DNA from 3 places in the Salinivibrio sp. SS2 genome. Region 3 is predicted to be linked to each of the others. Evidence: predicted binding sites of a transcription regulator. Region 3 holds the regulator's gene; each other region holds the start of a gene.
The links. Region 3 encodes PurR, which represses purine synthesis genes. Its sites were predicted from a motif close to TNANGNAAACGTTTNCNTNA; they were not measured.

Region 1 (5,840 bases), on a different contig from region 3:
AAGGCAGGCCTAGTTCAAGGCCAATCTTACGGACTTCGTCTTTGAACAGCTCTTTGAGCGGTTCAACCAAGCCCATTTTCATTTCTTCCGGAAGACCGCCCACATTGTGGTGCGATTTAATCACGTGTGCTTTACCGGTTTTCGAGGCTGCTGATTCAATCACATCCGGATAGATGGTGCCTTGCGCCAACCATTTGGCGTTTTTCATTTTGGTGGCTTGCTCGTCGAATACTTCAACAAACACGCGGCCAATGATTTTACGCTTAGCTTCAGGGTCAGCTTCGCCTTTCAGCGCGTCAAGGAAGCGGTCTTCGGCGTTAACATGGACAATGTTGAGGCCGAAGTGGTCACCAAACATTTCCAGTACTTGCTCGCCTTCGTTAAGGCGTAGCAGGCCGTTATCCACAAATACGCACGTGAGCTTGTCGCCAATCGCGCGGTGAACCAGCATTGCCACTACTGAGGAATCAACGCCACCAGATAAGCCAAGGATCACTTCATCATCACCGACTTGCTCGCGAATACGCTCAACCGCATCTTCGATGATAGATGCAGGAGTCCATAGGCGCTCACAACCGCAGATGGTCATCACAAACTGCTCTAGCATACGTTTGCCTTGGCGAGTATGCGTGACTTCCGGGTGGAACTGTACGCCGTAGAAACGCTTCTCTTCATTAGCCATCGCCGCAAACGGACAGGTGTCGGTTTCAGCGATTTTGACGAAATCTTCTGGGATAGCGACCACTTTATCACCGTGGCTCATCCACACATCCAATAGCGCGGTGCCATCTTCTGCGATCGCATCTTCAATACCATCAAACAAAGCACTGTTGGCAACACGCTTAACTTGGGCATAACCAAATTCGCGGTGCTCAGAGCCGGCCACTTTACCGCCCAGTTGCTCAGCCATGGTTTGCATGCCGTAGCATACGCCAAGCACCGGCACGCCAGCATTAAAGACATACTCAGGCGCACGCGGTGAGCCAGCTTCAGCGACACTTTCAGGGCCACCGGAAAGGATGATGCCATCAGGGGCAAAATCACGGATATCTTGCTCTTCTACATCCCAGCTCCACAACTCACAATACACTCCGATTTCACGGACACGACGTGCAATCAGTTGCGTGTACTGGGAGCCAAAGTCGAGGATCAAAATACGTTGAGCATGAATGTTTTTGGTCATTATCTGGCTTTCTCAATTAAGTGGAACAAAGGGGCGTTGTCAGCCCTCTTGGACGAATAGAAAGCGGTGTGACCCTTAAGCCACACCGCCATACATTATCCGAGGCGATAGTTAGGCGCTTCTTTAGTGATGGTCACATCGTGAGCGTGTGACTCTTTCATGCCCGCGCCAGTCACGCGAACAAATTGCGCTTTGGTGCGTAAATCGTTGATGGTGGCAGAGCCAGTCAGACCCATGCATGAACGCAAACCGCCCATTTGTTGGTGAATGATTTCTTTCATCATGCCTTTGTAGTCTACGCGGCCTTCAATGCCTTCTGGGACCAATTTGTCGGCAGCATTGTCGCTTTGGAAGTAACGGTCAGATGAGCCTTTTGACATCGCGCCCACCGATCCCATACCACGGTACGATTTGTAAGCGCGGCCTTGGTAAAGCTCAACTTCACCCGGTGATTCTTCCGTTCCTGCCAGCATGGAGCCAACCATCACGCAGGATGCGCCAGCGGCAATCGCTTTACACATATCGCCCGAGAAGCGAATGCCACCGTCAGCAATGACCGGAATACCATATTCCTGCGCAACCGCTGCTGCATCACTGATAGCAGTAATTTGTGGTACGCCAACCCCGGTCACAATACGGGTGGTACAAATCGACCCTGGACCAATCCCTACTTTAACGGCATCAACACCAGCTTCAATCAGGGCACGAGCACCGTCTGCCGTGGCAACGTTCCCCCCTACGATTTGCAGGTTTGGATACGCGGCGCGTGTATCACGAATGCGTTGTAACACGCCTTCAGAGTGGCCATGTGATGAGTCAATCAAAAGAACGTCAACACCGGCTTCCACCAAGGCGGCCACACGCTCTTCATTGCCCGCGCCAGCACCGACGGCGGCACCCACGCGCAGACGGCCTTGCTCGTCTTTACAGGCGTTTGGTTTGCTTTCTGCTTTCTGGAAGTCTTTTGCGGTGATCATGCCGCTTAGGTGGTGGTCTTGATTGACGACCAAGATTTTTTCCACGCGGTGTTGCTGCATCATTTGCTGAACTTGTTCTCGATCGGCACCTTCTTGCACCGTGGCTAAGCGCGACTTCGGCGTCATCACTTCATCAACACGCTTGCTCAAGTCAGACACAAAACGTACATCACGGCCGGTGATAATGCCGACAAGCTCTTTTTGTGCGTTAACCACTGGATAGCCGGCGAAACCGTTGCGTTCGGTGAGTGCTTTCACATCCGCAATGGTCATTTCTGGCGTCACTGTCACAGGGTTTGTGACCATGCCCGCTTCGTAAATTTTAACCAAGCGAACTTGCTCAGCTTGCTGTTCAATGGTCATGTTTTTGTGGATAAAACCAAGGCCACCTTCTTGCGCAAGTGCAATCGCCAGACGGGCTTCTGTCACCGTATCCATCGCTGCTGATAAAACAGGGATGTTCAGGCTAATAGAACGAGTCAGTTGGGTTCGCAGATCCGCAGTGTTCGGAAGAACAGTGGAATGGGCAGGGACGAGGAGTACATCGTCAAAGGTTAGCGCTTCTTTCGCGATTCTCAGCATTGCAATATCTCACACCAAAATTTGTGAAGGGGAACAAAATATTGCCGCAGCATTATACGTATAGCGCAAACGTTTGGCTACAGGTTTTTACTGAGAATTTTCATTTATTGGTGTCTTTGATTTTAGGCGCTTAATATTCAATCACTTCGGGTGAAAACGCCCACTCACGCATGGCATACGCTTAGCAATTGGCATCCTCAAACCAGACAGGTAGTATGCGTGCAGGTGAATGAAAAAGGTTGGCGACGTGAGCACAAACAATCGCAACATTTTGACGGTGTCTCGGCTGAATGCCGAAGTTCGGCTGTGTCTTGAGCGCGATATCGGCATTGTCTGGTTAAGCGGGGAGATTTCCAATTTTACCGCCGCAGTCTCGGGGCATTGGTATTTATCGCTAAAAGATAACCAAAGCCAAGTGAAATGTGCCATGTTCCGCGGTAACAACCGTCGTGTTACCTTCAAACCGAAAAATGGCGACCAGGTGTTAGTCCGCGCCCGAGTGTCCTTGTATGAGCCACGCGGTGACTATCAGTTGATCCTCGAAAGCATGCAACCTGAAGGGGATGGGCGGTTACAACAAGAGTTTGAGCAACGTAAGCAAACGCTTGCGGCCCAAGGGCTTTTTGCTCAAAGCGAGAAAAAGCCGTTACCCGCTCAACCACGCCGTATTGGCATTATTACCTCCAAAACCGGCGCTGCCTTGCATGATATTCTGCATGTGCTCAAACGGCGCGATCCTAGCCTACCCGTTGTTATTTATCCTACGCTGGTGCAAGGGCGCGATGCCGCGGTCAGCATCGCGCAAGCCATTGGTCGTGCCAATAGCCGTGCAGAGTGCGATGTTTTGATTGTCGGTCGTGGCGGGGGGTCGCTAGAAGATCTCTGGTGTTTTAATGAGGAAATCGTCGCTCGTACTATCGCGGCCAGCACAATTCCTATCGTCAGTGCGGTGGGCCACGAGGTGGATGTGACCATTGCTGATTTTGTCGCTGACATGCGCGCCCCAACCCCTTCAGCTGCTGCGGAGCTGGTTAGCCGCGATCTGAGTTATCGGCTTCAGCAATACCAGCAACGCGAGCAGGCACTCAGTCGCGCGATGGCCGATGTGCTTTATCGTCAACAACGCCATCTCACCCAATTGTCGCACCGTTTGTCCCACCAGCATCCGCGCACGCGCTTACAACAGCAAAGCCAGCGATTAGATGAGCTACAACGGCGCATGCAACAGGCGATGATGACCAAAATTCGTCGCGCTCAGGCGCAATGTAACCAGTTGGACGGCCGATTGCAGCGTGCAACGCCAATCCACACCATTCATCGCCAGCAAGGGCATGTGAGCCAGCTTGAGCAGCGTCTTAATCACGCCATGGACGCTCACTTGCAGCACGCACAACAGCGGTTGCATACCCTGATGGCAACCTTAGATGCCGTTAGCCCACTGGCCACCCTAACCCGAGGTTATTCCATCACGCGTACGGACGATGGCAAAGTGGTGACCCAGACCGATCAGCTTAGCGTGGGTCAAACACTACATACCCATCTGCGTGAGGGTGACATCACAAGTACGGTCACCGCGCTTGCACCCGCTTCTGTCTCCCCCACGCAGGATTAACCTCTGCGCAACCGACTTCTTTCTGATCTGATTGTGATCGCCTGATCGAGGGGTTAATGCCCCTTGATCAGCTTCCTACCCTAAAAAGAATATTTATCAATACACTTCCCGAAAGCATAAGTTACATGTTCTGCATTTGGATTTTAAGCGATATAAAAAACTATCTAGGCATCTATTTTGGACGTGATCCAGAATTAATGAAAAGAGAATAGCGTCAGGTGATGGTTGAATTCTCACCGCTCAAAAACCCGCCTAGCGCGGTATGACAGCGGATCGTTTCACTGACTGTAACCTGCATTTTAATGTGATTTAGATCACTTTATTTCCGCAAAAGATCATGAAAAGGATCATAGAGCGACAAAGAAGATCAAAAAAAGCCCAGCGCGATGGCTGGGCGAGTCATTATTTTTTGTTTCGGTTTTTCACCATATCCATCAAGCGCTTGCGCTGTCTGGACTGAGAAAGCGTCAGCTTCTCTTTCTTCCCTTCATACGGGTTTTCACTATTCTGGAACTGGATCTTAATCGGGGTGCCCATAATATCGAGCGTCCGGCGATAGTAGTTCATTAAATAGCGCTTGTAGGAGTCCGGAAGTTCATTGACCAAGTTACCGTGAATCACCACAATCGGTGGGTTATAACCCCCGGCGTGTGCATATTTCAGCTTCACTCGGCGACCTCGAATCATCGGCGGTTGGTGGTCGTCCTGCGCCATCTTCATGATGCGCGTCAGCATCGATGTGCCTACACGCTTAGTCGCTGACTCATAGGCTTCTTGAATCGACTCAAACAAGTGACCCACCCCCGTACCATGCAGGGCAGATATAAAATGAACACGCGCAAAGTCGACAAAACCAAGACGGCGGTCGAGCTCTGATTTGACGCGCTCTTTCACTTCGCTATCCAATCCATCCCACTTGTTAACTGCCAGCACAATCGAGCGTCCGGCATTCAAGGCAAAGCCCAGTAGGCTTAAGTCTTGGTCAGAGATGTTTTCGCGCGCATCAATCACCAGCAACACCACATTGGCGTCTTCAATCGCTTTAAGGGTTTGGATGACCGAGAACTTCTCGACTTTATCCGTCACGCGCTTACGACGTCGTACACCGGCGGTGTCAATCATCACGTATTCGCGTCCATCACGCTCCATAGGAATGTAGATAGAGTCGCGTGTGGTGCCCGGCATATCGTAAACCACCACGCGCTCCTCGCCGAGCATGCGGTTGGTTAGGGTCGATTTACCCACATTTGGACGGCCAATAATGCCGATTTTAATCGGCTGGGCTTGAAGGCGGGCGTACTCGTTTTCCGCTTCCTCTTCGGTCATGGTGGTTTCGTCTACCGGCTCGATATCATCCTCACCGGTGAGATCAACCAAGCCAGCTTCTTGGTCTTCTTTAGCTTGTTCCGCGAACGGCATCAGCGCACGGTTGATCAAGGTACTTACACCGCGACCATGTGCGGCCGCAATTTGGTACATGTTGTCC
Region 2 (5,840 bases), on a different contig from region 3:
TTGGCTTGATGCCGCTCGGCCCAAGACCTTGCCCCTTGCCATTACCTCTATTTTATGTGGCAGCGCGGTCGCCGCCTCACAAGGGCGTCTTTCTTGGTCGATTAGCGCCATGGCCTTGGTCACCGCGTTATTACTGCAGATCTTGTCTAACCTCGCCAATGATTATGGCGATGCGGTGAAAGGGACAGATAACGCCGCGCGCCTAGGCCCGATGCGCGCTATTCAGTCAGGGCACGTGAGTATCGCTACCATGCGGCGTGCGCTCATCCTCAACGTGCTACTAACGCTCATTAGTGGTGGCAGTTTAATTGCCATTGCCTGCCAACAACCCACTGATATCGTCAGTTTTCTGCTACTCGGTGTCATGGCCATTGTGGCGGCCATTACCTACACCGTGGGCAATAAACCCTATGGCTATCGTGGGCTGGGGGATCTCTCCGTGTTGATGTTTTTCGGTTGGCTGGGTGTCGCTGGGACTTACTATTTACAAGTTGGACACATTGACTCGCTAGTTATCCTCCCCGCCACCGCATGCGGCTTACTCGCAGTGGGAGTGCTCAACATCAATAACCTACGCGACATTGATAACGATCGCGCCTGTGGCAAACATACGCTTGTGGTACGGTTAGGCCCACATCGCGGTCGCCAGTATCATGTAATTTTGCTTGCCAGTGCCGTGGTTTGCTATTCGCTGTTTGCCGCGCTCACCTTCCAAGCTTGGCTGGGATGGTTGTTTCTCGCCGGCGTTCCCTTATTGATTCGCCATGGCCGTGAAGTGTATCAAGCCGCAAGCGCCACCGCATTGCGTCCTATGATGGGAAACATGGTACGTTGTGCATTGGTCACCAATGGCCTTTTTATGACCGGTATGCTGTTAGTGTAATCAGGGCACAGATTGTCCCCTTTTGCATTGCAAAGCCTTATCGGCCCGTTATACTTGGACTAGCCTTGTTGGCAACCGCATGTTGTCAGCCTTTTTCTGCCTCAACAAGAAGTTAGACTATGGAATACAATACCTCGGAACTATGCGACATGTATCTTGAACAAGTGGATGTCGTGGAGCCAATGTTTAGCTCTTACGGGGGCCGCAGTGCGTTTGGTGGCCAGATTACAACCGTTAAATGCTTTGAGGATAATGGCCTTATCCGCGAGCTTGCTGAACAAGACGGTCAGCAACGGATCATGTTGATTGATGGCGGTGGCTCACTGCGCCGTGCGTTGATTGATGGCGAAATTGCACAGCTTGCTGCTGATAACGATTGGGCAGGTATGATTGTGTATGGCTGCGTCCGTGATGTTGACACCATTGATGAGATTGATATCGGTATTCAAGCACTGGCATCGATTCCGGTCGGCGCGGATGAACAAGGCACAGGGGAAACCGACGTTCCCGTCAACTTTGGCGGTGTGACTTTCCTCCCGGACGATCATGTCTATGCAGATACAACCGGCGTGATCCTCTCACCCGACGCGCTCACCATGGATAGCGTCGACGTTGATGACGAGGAAGACGACGACTAATACGTCGCCTCACCCAGATAGAAAAACAGAGCCAATCGGCTCTGTTTTTGTTTATTCGACGTTCTCAATCTTGCCCAGCAAGCTACGAATACGGTTTTGCCACGCTTCTTGCTCTTCACGCAGTTTGGCGTTTTCTTGCTCGAGGCTTTCACGGCTTTCTTTCACCGAGGCTGCATCACGCTCTAGCGCGTCATTCTTTTCTTTCAGCTCTTCGATTTCCATTTGCAGCAGCGAAATGGTATCCACCGCCATTTGTACTTTTGCTTCGAGTTGTTCTAATACTTCCAATGACATCAAGGCCACCTTATTTCTGACGATTGATCCCGTTACTACTGACATCAGCAGCAACCCGTGCAACGTGATTGTGCACCCCGCTGTTATTGTACCGAGCGCACGCTAGACTGCCACTGTTCTCGCGCCTTGCCAACGCACAAGTGCACAAAAATCCAGCATATTTGGTGTTATTCCTGATCCGCCTGACGTGTATTTCCACATATCCTCTGCTCACAGGCGTACGCAAACGTTTTCTATTTCTGGTAAACTGGCGCGCGCTCACTGGGCTGACCAGTTTTTGTGGCTTTTATCTTGGAGTACTCATGAAACGCGATCTCGCACTGGCTTTCTCTCGTGTCACCGAAGGCGCCGCCCTTGCCGGTTATAAATGGCTGGGCCGTGGCGATAAAAATGCAGCGGATGGTGCAGCCGTTGCCGTGATGCGTACCTTACTGAACCTCACCGAGATTGATGGTGAAATTGTGATTGGCGAGGGCGAAATAGACGACGCGCCGATGCTCTATATCGGTGAACAAGTCGGCTTGGGCGGCGACGCGGTCGATATTGCCGTCGATCCGATTGAAGGCACACGCATGACGGCCATGGGGCAAGCGAATGCCCTGGCGGTACTGGCCGCCGGCGAGAAAGGTAGCTTTTTAAAAGCGCCGGATATGTACATGGAGAAACTGGTAGTGGGACCGGGCGCCAAAGGTGCCATTGACCTGCACAAGCCCCTGCTCGAGAACTTAGAAAATATCGCCATCGCCCTAGGCAAAACCCTAGATACGCTGGTCGTCGCCACCTTGGCAAAGCCTCGTCATGACGCGATCATCGCCACTATGCAGCAACGCGGGATCCGAGTTTTCGCCTTTCCCGATGGCGACGTGGCCGCCTCAATTCTTACCTGCATGCCTGAAAGCGAAGTAGATGTGATGGTCGGCATTGGCGGTGCGCCGGAAGGTGTGGTGTCAGCCGCCGTTATTCGCGCCCTAGGCGGCGACATGCAAGGACGTTTGCTCCCTCGCCACGAAGTCAAAAACGATACCCCAGAGAACCGCGCTTTTGGTGAGCAAGAATTAGCCCGTTGCCAAGAAATGGGGATCCAAGCCCACCAAGTACTGACGTTGTCCGACATGGCAAGCAGCGATAACGTTGTCTTTGCCGCCACTGGGATCACCAAAGGGGACTTGCTAGATGGCATTAGTCGTCAAGGCGATCTGGCCACCACAGAAACCCTGGTGGTACGCGGTCAATGTCGTACCATACGCCGCATCCGCTCGACCCACTATTTAAGCCGTAAAGACGACGCCATCAAGCATCACATCTTATAACTCAGCGGGCAGCCAATGTGCTGCCCTGACTGGTCAAGTGGATTGATTTCGATTACCCTTTTATAAACACTTTGCTTTATTTAGTTGTGTGCTGCTGGGCAGCGTATTGGGGTAATCACTATCACTACCATCAAGTCTACCGATCGCATTCTCGATACCCTTAAACGAGAAGGCAGTGTCAGCGCAAAAACCCTCGCGCAATCGCTGGGGATGACCACGATGGGCGTGCGCCAACACTTACAGAGCCTTGAGCGAGACGGGCTGGTTGATTTCGAAGATGTGCGCGCCAAAGTGGGTCGCCCCACCCGCCACTGGTCGCTCACCGCCAGTGGTCATAGCCGTTTTGCAGACAGTCATAACGATCTGTCGATCACCTTGATTGACTCCGTCCAAGACGTGTTTGGCGAGCAGGGCGTCGAAAAAGTGATCGCGCAACGAGAAGCGCGAACCCTTGCGCAATATCAAGATGCACTAAAAGATTGCGATAATTTAGAGGCTAAATTGCAAACCTTGGCGTATCTTAGAGAGAGCGAGGGGTATATGGCCGAGCTCCAACAGGATGGCGCCGACTACATATTGATTGAACATCACTGCCCTATCTGCCACGCAGCCAAAACGTGTCCGGCGCTTTGCCGTTCAGAAATACAATTATTTCAACGCCTTTTAGGTAATGCTTACCGTATCGAGCGCGAAGAGCACATCGTGTCCGGGCAACGTCGCTGTACATATCGAATCGGAGAAAAGACGTGAGGAGGTAATATGGCCACTTGGATCAAGGCTGAAGTTGTGGAGAACCAACATTGGACGAAGGATCTCTTCAGCCTGGTGTTATCCGCCCCTATTGAACCCTTTACCGCCGGCCAGTTTACAAAACTGGGGATGGAGATCGACGGTAAACTCATTCAACGCGCCTACTCGTTTGTTAACCCTCCTCAAAGTAAGTATCACGAAGTCTATGCCACACGTGTCGCCGATGGACTCATGTCGCCGCGACTGCATGCGCTAGAGCCGGGTGAAACCGTGATGATCACCAAAGATCCCGCGGGCTACTTCACCTTGGATGAAGTGCCGCAAGGCCAACATTTGTGGATGCTCGCCACCGGTACCGCCATTGGTCCTTATCTGTCGATTATGGAGCAAGGGGATGTTTGGTCACGGTTTAGAAAGGTTATCTTGGTGCATGCGGTAAGATTCGCGGCGGATCTGACCTATCAAGCACGCATCAACGCACTGCAAGAAAAATACCCCGATCAGTTAGTCGTGCAACCGTTCGTGAGTCGCGAGCCCACCGCGGGCGCCCTTTCTGGACGGATCACCCATGCGTTGGAAGATGGCTTGCTCGAACGTGTGGTTGGGCTACCTCTTCAGCCCGACCATAGTCAAGTGATGCTGTGCGGGAACCCGGCGATGGTCAAAGAAGTGAAGAGCATTTTGGAAGGCAAAGGATTAAGCAAAAACCTACGCCGTAAGCCCGGTAACATTACTACCGAGCACTATTGGTAAGTCGTTGCGCCCCTTTGCTGGGGTGCATACGGTAACCCGTTGTATTTTTATGGTTAAAAATAAGCACTAAAAAGCGGTCATTTTTCAGGGGATTGTTTGTGCCACAGTCTGCTTTCCCATTCAGAGCGCCAAGTGACTCAGACACCCTGAATTTGATCCCCCCACGCCCCCGACTCATAGTTATTCATACGCCTTGGTAATGCGGTCATCTGACCGACGGCGTACAAAGGAGTAACTTATGAAGACGCTACCTTCTTTTGATGAACTGGCCGCTTTGGCTCAGTCCGATCCAAAAGCTTTAGAAGCTTTGCGCCTCAAGATGAGTGAAGAAGTGATTGCCAATGCCTCACATGCCACGCAACCACAGCTCCACGCCATGCTAAGCCACATCAACCGCGTGATAGAACATGGCAAAAACCCACTGCACGTAAACGTGATGTTATTTCAAGCGCTGTCAAAGCAATACTCACGCTTTGCCACCGCCTTTGAATCACCCGAATCGCTACGTAGCCACAACGCTGAAATCATGGACTTTCGCGTCGGCCAAGCCGCACGCCAAAGCGCACGCGCAAGCGAATAACGCCCAAATCGGCTCGGGTGGAACGTCCACCCGTTACCGCCTTACCATCGGTTAAACCACAGCCGACGCGACCCGCTTGCTGTAGCTTTTGGTTTCCATATCACGAATTTCAACCGTTAAACTGCTCACGTGACTAGCATGACGGGATAACACGTCAACCAGCGCTTGGCTAATGGCTTGCTTTTGCGCCACCGTTCGCCCATCGAGCAAGCGAAATTCGACATGAATAAAATCGCCACGGTCTGCTTGTTCTCCAACCCGCCATACGCCGCAGGGCACGGCTCGCGACTTTAGCGCCGCCGGCTCAAACACCTCACTGGCGATGGCGGCTTGATGTAAGGCCTCCACCACCTGATCGATGTTCACTCGTTCAGAAACCGATTCTGTGTATTCCATGATTAAATGCGGCATCACACACTCCTTGTCATTGAGAAAGGCTATGGTGCCGGATTTTTCACCACCACTCTAGCGAGACCATCACAGTTCACTGGCCAGACGTGCCACAAAATGATGAAAATTTACTACTTAGCGGTTCACTTTTGCCAATAAAACGCGTAAAAACGAAGGCATTCTCGCCATTCTATGATTTTAAACAGAGAAGGCCGCGCTACAATAGACTACCTTCTTTACAT
Region 3 (5,840 bases):
TTGATGCAGGGGCTTTTCCGCAACCCTCTCGCTGACCCGGGTATTATCGGTGTCTCTGGCGGCGCATCATTAGGAGGCGCACTGGGCTTGCTATTGCTCTCTTGGGGCAGTATCGAGGCCAGCTTTGTGTTTTCGGTGCCTGCCTTTGCGTTTATCGGTGCACTACTGGCAACCCTATTTGTATACAGAATTGGCACAACGGCCATGGGCAGTTCGGTGACCATCATGTTGCTAGCGGGCATTGCGATCAGTGCATTGTCCGGCGCTGCATTAGGTTTGATTAACTATGTGGCGGATAACCAAACGTTACGAGACATCGCCCTTTGGTCGATGGGGTCACTGACCGGTGCGACTTGGGGACAAATTGTTCTCACTGGCATCGCTGCATGCTTACTCACGGTGTTTGCCTACCAGCGCGCACGCCACTTAAATGCCCTTTTGCTCGGTGAAAACGAAGCGGCGTATTTGGGCATTGATGTACACCATTTAAAACGCCTACTCATTGTTGTGACCGCGGCGGGAATGGGCATTGCGGTAAGTGCTGCCGGTCTTATCGGCTTTGTGGGTCTAGTGATCCCACACATTGGACGTTTAATTGCCGGTCCGGATCATCGCACACTGGTGCCCTTATCAGCCATTCTTGGTGCCCTGTTACTGACCTTGGCCGATATTGTTGCCCGTGTCATTGTCGCCCCCGCCGAATTGCCTGTTGGCATTATTACCGCCTTAATGGGTGCTCCTTTCTTTTTATGGCTTCTTATTCAACAACGAAAAGCAGTGGTTCACGAATGACAGATTCTGCCCTTCAAATCTCCAAGCTCAGCTATGCGCTTAACGGCCGTCAACTGCTAAGCGAGATTGATCTCGCCTTTACTGCCGGCCAGTTACACGTTTTACTCGGGCCGAATGGTGCGGGGAAAAGTACACTGTTAAAGCAATTGATTAGCGACAAACATCAGCATGGCAGTGTGCAGTTTTGGCAACAGCCAAAAAGCCAGTGGCAAGGCGAAGAATTTGCCCGACGAGTTGCCTTCCTTCCCCAACATAGCGGGCTCACGTTTGCATTCTCCGCGCAAGAAGTAGTCGAGATGGGGGCGACACCACTAAAGGCAAACCGAGAACAGATCGCGGCCCTTGCTAACGAGCAACTAACGGCATGGGATATTAGCCATCTTGCTCATCGACCGTATCCGATTTTATCTGGCGGTGAAAAACAACGCGTACACATGGCACGCGTGTCATTACAGCTAGCACAAACCGCACCAGATCAAGCGATACTGATGCTGGATGAACCCACTTCGGCCTTAGATATTACCCATCAACATTACACCCTAAAGCGCTGTCGAGCACTCGCTGACCAAGGAATGACAGTGCTATTGGTGTTGCACGACCTGAATTTGGCGGCGCAATACGCCGATCAACTGCATTTTCTGAAAGCAGGTCGAATCGTCCTATCCGGCGACCCGTGGCAGTGTTTTAGTAGTGATAGAGTGGCAGACATCTACCAATACCCGCTGACCGTTCTGACTCATCCGGAGCATGACTGCCCACTGATCGTGTCTTAATTGATAAATACATCATAGCTGGCTCACAAAACCGTCTGTTGGTCCATTTTCGCTGATCAGACCAATTGCGAGTGTGCGCCAACCTAAGTAAACTGAGAGCGCAACCGATTAGCTATGAGAATGGATGAAATCGGATTCGTTACCTTCGCAACCGTCTGATGTGCCGGGATTGTGAAAGACATCGCCGCTGACGAACAGCGGCGTTTTTCTGTAAGGTCGCGAGTAACGATCCCTACGCATTACTACAAAGAAGAATCAAGATGGCAACGATTAAAGATGTCGCGCGTCTCGCCGGTGTATCGACCACGACGGTGTCACACGTGATAAACAAAACCCGCTTTGTCGCAGAGAAGACGACTGAGAAAGTATGGCAAGCGGTTGAAGAGTTAAACTACGCCCCAAGTGCTGTGGCGCGAAGCTTGAAATGCAACACAACACGTACACTGGGTATGCTGGTGACCAAATCCACCAACCCCTTTTTCGCCGAGCTTGTTCACGGTGTGGAAGACTATTGCTACAAGCAAGGCTACACACTGATTCTCTGCAATACCGAGGGAAACCTTGAAAAGCAACGCGACTACCTGCGTATGTTGTCAGAAAAGCGCGTCGACGGACTCATTGTGGTGTGCTCTGATCTCAACGAAGATTTGATGCTGTTATTAGAAAAAAAACGCGATCTGCCTATGGTCGTGATGGATTGGGGCAGTCACCATATCGATACAGACCGCATAGAAGATAACGCTGAATTAGGCGGTTACCTTGCCACCAAACACTTTATTGATAATGGACATACTAAAATTGGCTGTATTTCCGGCCAAATGGATAAAAATACCTGTAAGCATCGCTTAAACGGTTATTTCCGTGCGTTAAAAGAAGCCAACATTACAGTGAATGAAAACTGGCTGATTGAGGCGGATTTCGAAGCCGATCAAGCGCAAATTGCCGCGAAGCAATTAGCGACAATGTCAGACCGCCCGACCGCTGTCTTTTGTTTTAATGACATTATGGCATTAGCGGCGATTAGTACGTTTAACGAGCACGGCTTGAAAGTGCCAGATGATATATCGGTGATTGGTTACGATAATATTGATCTCACCGAGTATTTCTCGCCACCATTGACAACTATTCACCAGCCCAAACGCCGTCTAGGCAAAACGGCCGTCAAGCTCTTGCTCGCGCGAATTGCCAACAACGAGACTCAGCAGCAAGTGTTCGAAATGCAACCTGCACTAGTGAGTCGACAATCAGTTAAAACCATAGATTAGTGTTTTTATTACACTTTTATGACACACCGTCTCCTTTGTGAGACGGTGTGTCTAATGAGAGACAACTCGATGAACCCTTCACTTAGCCATTAATCATTTACAGCCCTCTTGAACTAAGATCACATTTTTAAATGCTGCTTGGGACGACATCACTGTCTAATTATTATATGCTTAATAGCGTTTGAACAAGGCAAACCATGGCGAAAGCATGGGACGCAAAGCCACCGGCCTAATAACTTCCACTAGTGTTTGGGAGTTGATGGCAGCGGGGTTGCCAACAATTAATGATCGAAGCTGACAACTATTTGATAGATCGTTGACAACTCTGTGGTTTTGCCTTGTTACATTTTGACGTCTTTTTTGGGCATTAGTAATTCATCGAGATATTAATCAAATGGATAAACCAGCTTTAAAGAATGCAATGAAGTTATTTGCCAAATTTGGCAGCATTAAGTCCCGTTCAATGTTTGGCGGATTCGGTATTTTCTGTGACGATACCATGTTCGTTTTAGTCGTAGAAAACCAGCTCCACTTACGAGCCGGAAAAGAAAATGAAACACTATTAAAACAACAAGGCCTCGAGCCCTACGTGTATAAGAAAAGAGGATTTCCAGTTGTAACTAAGTATTTTGCAATACCAGAAGAATGGTGGGACGATGAAGAAAAGTTATTGTCAGAAGCAAAATACGCCCTAGAAGTAGCGAAGCGAGATCGAGCTGAGAAAAACAGGACTTCGCCAACAAGATTAAAAGATCTACCTAATTTACGGCTGGCAACCGAACGTATGCTGAAAAAAGCAGGTATTACATCTCCAGCAGATTTGCAGCAACAAGGTGCCGTTAATGCCTATAAAGCTCTTCTCTCGGCGCATGAAAAAGAGCTAAGCTTGGAATTACTGTGGTCACTAGAAGGTGCGATTACTGGCAAGCATTGGTCTGTGGTTCCACCCCAACGTCGCCAAGAATTATTACAACATTTAGAAAATTAATTCCTCACACCCCCCATACCTCTCTACCTTTTTTGTGAGCAATGTTCGCGTCCAACACCGCCTTTAAGGCGGTGTCGCTTTTTCTGAACGCGCTAAATGCTCAATAAATCATCATTCAAACTAATTTCAGACATAAAACGAAAGTTTCTTGCGATCGGTCGGGTCTGGTTAAAGGTACGATTAAGGACACAGTTCCTCAATGTAACCGACAAATCAGCCAGTTAATTCAGCTACAGTACCTAAAGTAATAACTGGGACCCATTTACTATCGGACGAGACACAGTATGCCAGTAAAAAAGATATTGCTTGGTTTAGTGGTGGTGGCGCTTGTAACACTTTGGTTCAGTTTAGATCTCAGCCAGTGGCTCACGCTTGAAAACGCCAAAGCACAACAAGTGGCATTGAATGATTACATTATCGAAAACGCGACCACCGCAAGCCTGGTGTTTTTTGTCGGCTATGTAGTGATGACCGCCCTGTCCTTACCGGGTGCGGCAGTGGCGAGTTTATTGGGCGCGGCACTCTTTGGCTTTTGGTGGGCATTGGTGTTGGTCTCCTTTGCTAGCTCGATTGGCGCCACCCTCGCCTTCTTGGTGAGTCGCTTTATGTTGCGCGACTGGGTCCAAGCCAAATTTGGCAATAAGCTCGATACCATTAATCGCGGCATAGAGAAAGACGGTAGCTTGTATCTGTTGACCCTCCGCCTGATCCCGATTTTCCCGTTTTTTCTGATTAACCTCGTGATGGGGCTAACCCCGTTCAAAACCCGCACCTTCTATTGGGTCAGTCAGCTCGGTATGTTGCCGGGTACCGCAGTCTACGTGAATGCAGGGACCCAACTGGCCCAAATCGACGCACTCGGCGACGTGGTGTCACCCTCGGTGCTTGGCTCACTCGCCTTACTGGGTATCTTCCCACTGCTGGCAAAGTGGGTCATGGCTTGGATCACACGTCGTAAACGCTATCAAGGTTGGAACAAGCCCCATCAGTTTGACCGCAATATGGTAGTGATTGGTGCCGGTGCAGGCGGCTTGGTATCAAGTTATATCGCGGCGGTAGTGAAAGCGAAGGTTACGCTGGTCGAAAAAGGTTCGATGGGAGGAGACTGCCTAAACACAGGGTGTGTTCCCTCAAAAGCGCTGATCCGTGCGGCGAAAACCATGCGAGAAATTGGCAAGGCTAAGACATTTGGCATTCATACCCAAGCGCCAGCGGTTGATTTTCCGGCGGTCATGGCGCGGGTTAAACAAGTGATTACCCAAATTGAGCCCCACGATTCGGTCGAGCGTTACACCAAGCTCGGCGTGGAGTGTGTGCAAGGCGAAGCACACATCGTTTCGCCATGGGAAGTCGAGGTGAATGGCGAACGCCTCACAACCCGCAACATCGTGATTGCGACCGGCGCACGCCCTATGTTGCCCCCGATTCCCGGTTTGGCTGAGGTCACGCATTACACCTCAGATACAATTTGGTCTCTGAATGACCTACCGCCGCGGTTGTTGGTTTTGGGCGGAGGTCCCATTGGCGCAGAATTGGCACAAAGTTTTGCGTGTTTAGGCAGCCAAGTCACTCTCGCAGAAATGGCCGACCAACTTCTCGGCCGCGAAGATAAAGATGCCGCTCAGCTGGTTGAACAGGCGTTAGAGCGTGACGGCGTCACGGTTTTAACACAGCACAAAGTCAAAGCATTTGAGCACAGTGATAATGAGCAAATCGCCTTGCTCGATGGCCCTGACGGTGAGACGTCTGTCTCATTTGATGCGGTGCTGGTCGCGTTAGGGCGCAGTGCCAACACCAAAGGCTTTGGTCTCGAAAAGCTCGATATTCCAGTGACCGAGCGTGGCACGATTCAAGTCAACGAGTACCTGCAAACCGCCTATCCAAATATCTATGCGGTAGGTGATGTAGCGGGTCCGTTTCAGCTCACCCACGCCAGTGCTCATCAAGCATGGTATGCCGCGGTGAATGCACTATTCGGGCAATTTAAACGCTTTCGTGCTGATTATTCAGTAATGCCTGCCG

Region 1: a site for PurR is predicted at 2,804-2,823, ahead of guaB (IMP dehydrogenase). Genes of this name have one in related genera too.
Region 2: a site for PurR is predicted at 2,034-2,053, ahead of glpX (class II fructose-bisphosphatase). Genes of this name have one in related genera too.

Annotation. Positions count from the first base shown of each region.
Region 1 covers NZ_MEBP01000124.1:52,379-58,218, reverse strand. The annotation lists gene guaA (glutamine-hydrolyzing GMP synthase) at 1-1,183, opposite strand, end outside; gene guaB (IMP dehydrogenase) at 1,279-2,742, opposite strand; gene xseA (exodeoxyribonuclease VII large subunit) at 2,990-4,354, shown strand; gene der (ribosome biogenesis GTPase Der) at 4,757-5,840, opposite strand, start outside.
Region 2 covers NZ_MEBP01000128.1:8,287-14,126, forward strand. The annotation lists gene BGK46_RS15640 (1,4-dihydroxy-2-naphthoate polyprenyltransferase) at 1-883, shown strand, start outside; gene rraA (ribonuclease E activity regulator RraA) at 1,003-1,521, shown strand; gene zapB (cell division protein ZapB) at 1,573-1,815, opposite strand; gene glpX (class II fructose-bisphosphatase) at 2,118-3,125, shown strand; gene BGK46_RS15660 (helix-turn-helix transcriptional regulator) at 3,255-3,875, shown strand; gene BGK46_RS15665 (ferredoxin--NADP reductase) at 3,885-4,628, shown strand; gene BGK46_RS15670 (DUF3135 domain-containing protein) at 4,867-5,208, shown strand; gene BGK46_RS15675 (5-carboxymethyl-2-hydroxymuconate Delta-isomerase) at 5,260-5,619, opposite strand.
Region 3 covers NZ_MEBP01000064.1:44,319-50,158, reverse strand. The annotation lists gene BGK46_RS05590 (FecCD family ABC transporter permease) at 1-792, shown strand, start outside; gene BGK46_RS05585 (heme ABC transporter ATP-binding protein) at 789-1,565, shown strand; gene purR (HTH-type transcriptional repressor PurR) at 1,826-2,830, shown strand; cyclic di-GMP riboswitch class I at 3,010-3,109, shown strand; gene BGK46_RS05575 (TfoX/Sxy family DNA transformation protein) at 3,225-3,818, shown strand; gene lpdA (dihydrolipoyl dehydrogenase) at 4,103-5,840, shown strand, end outside.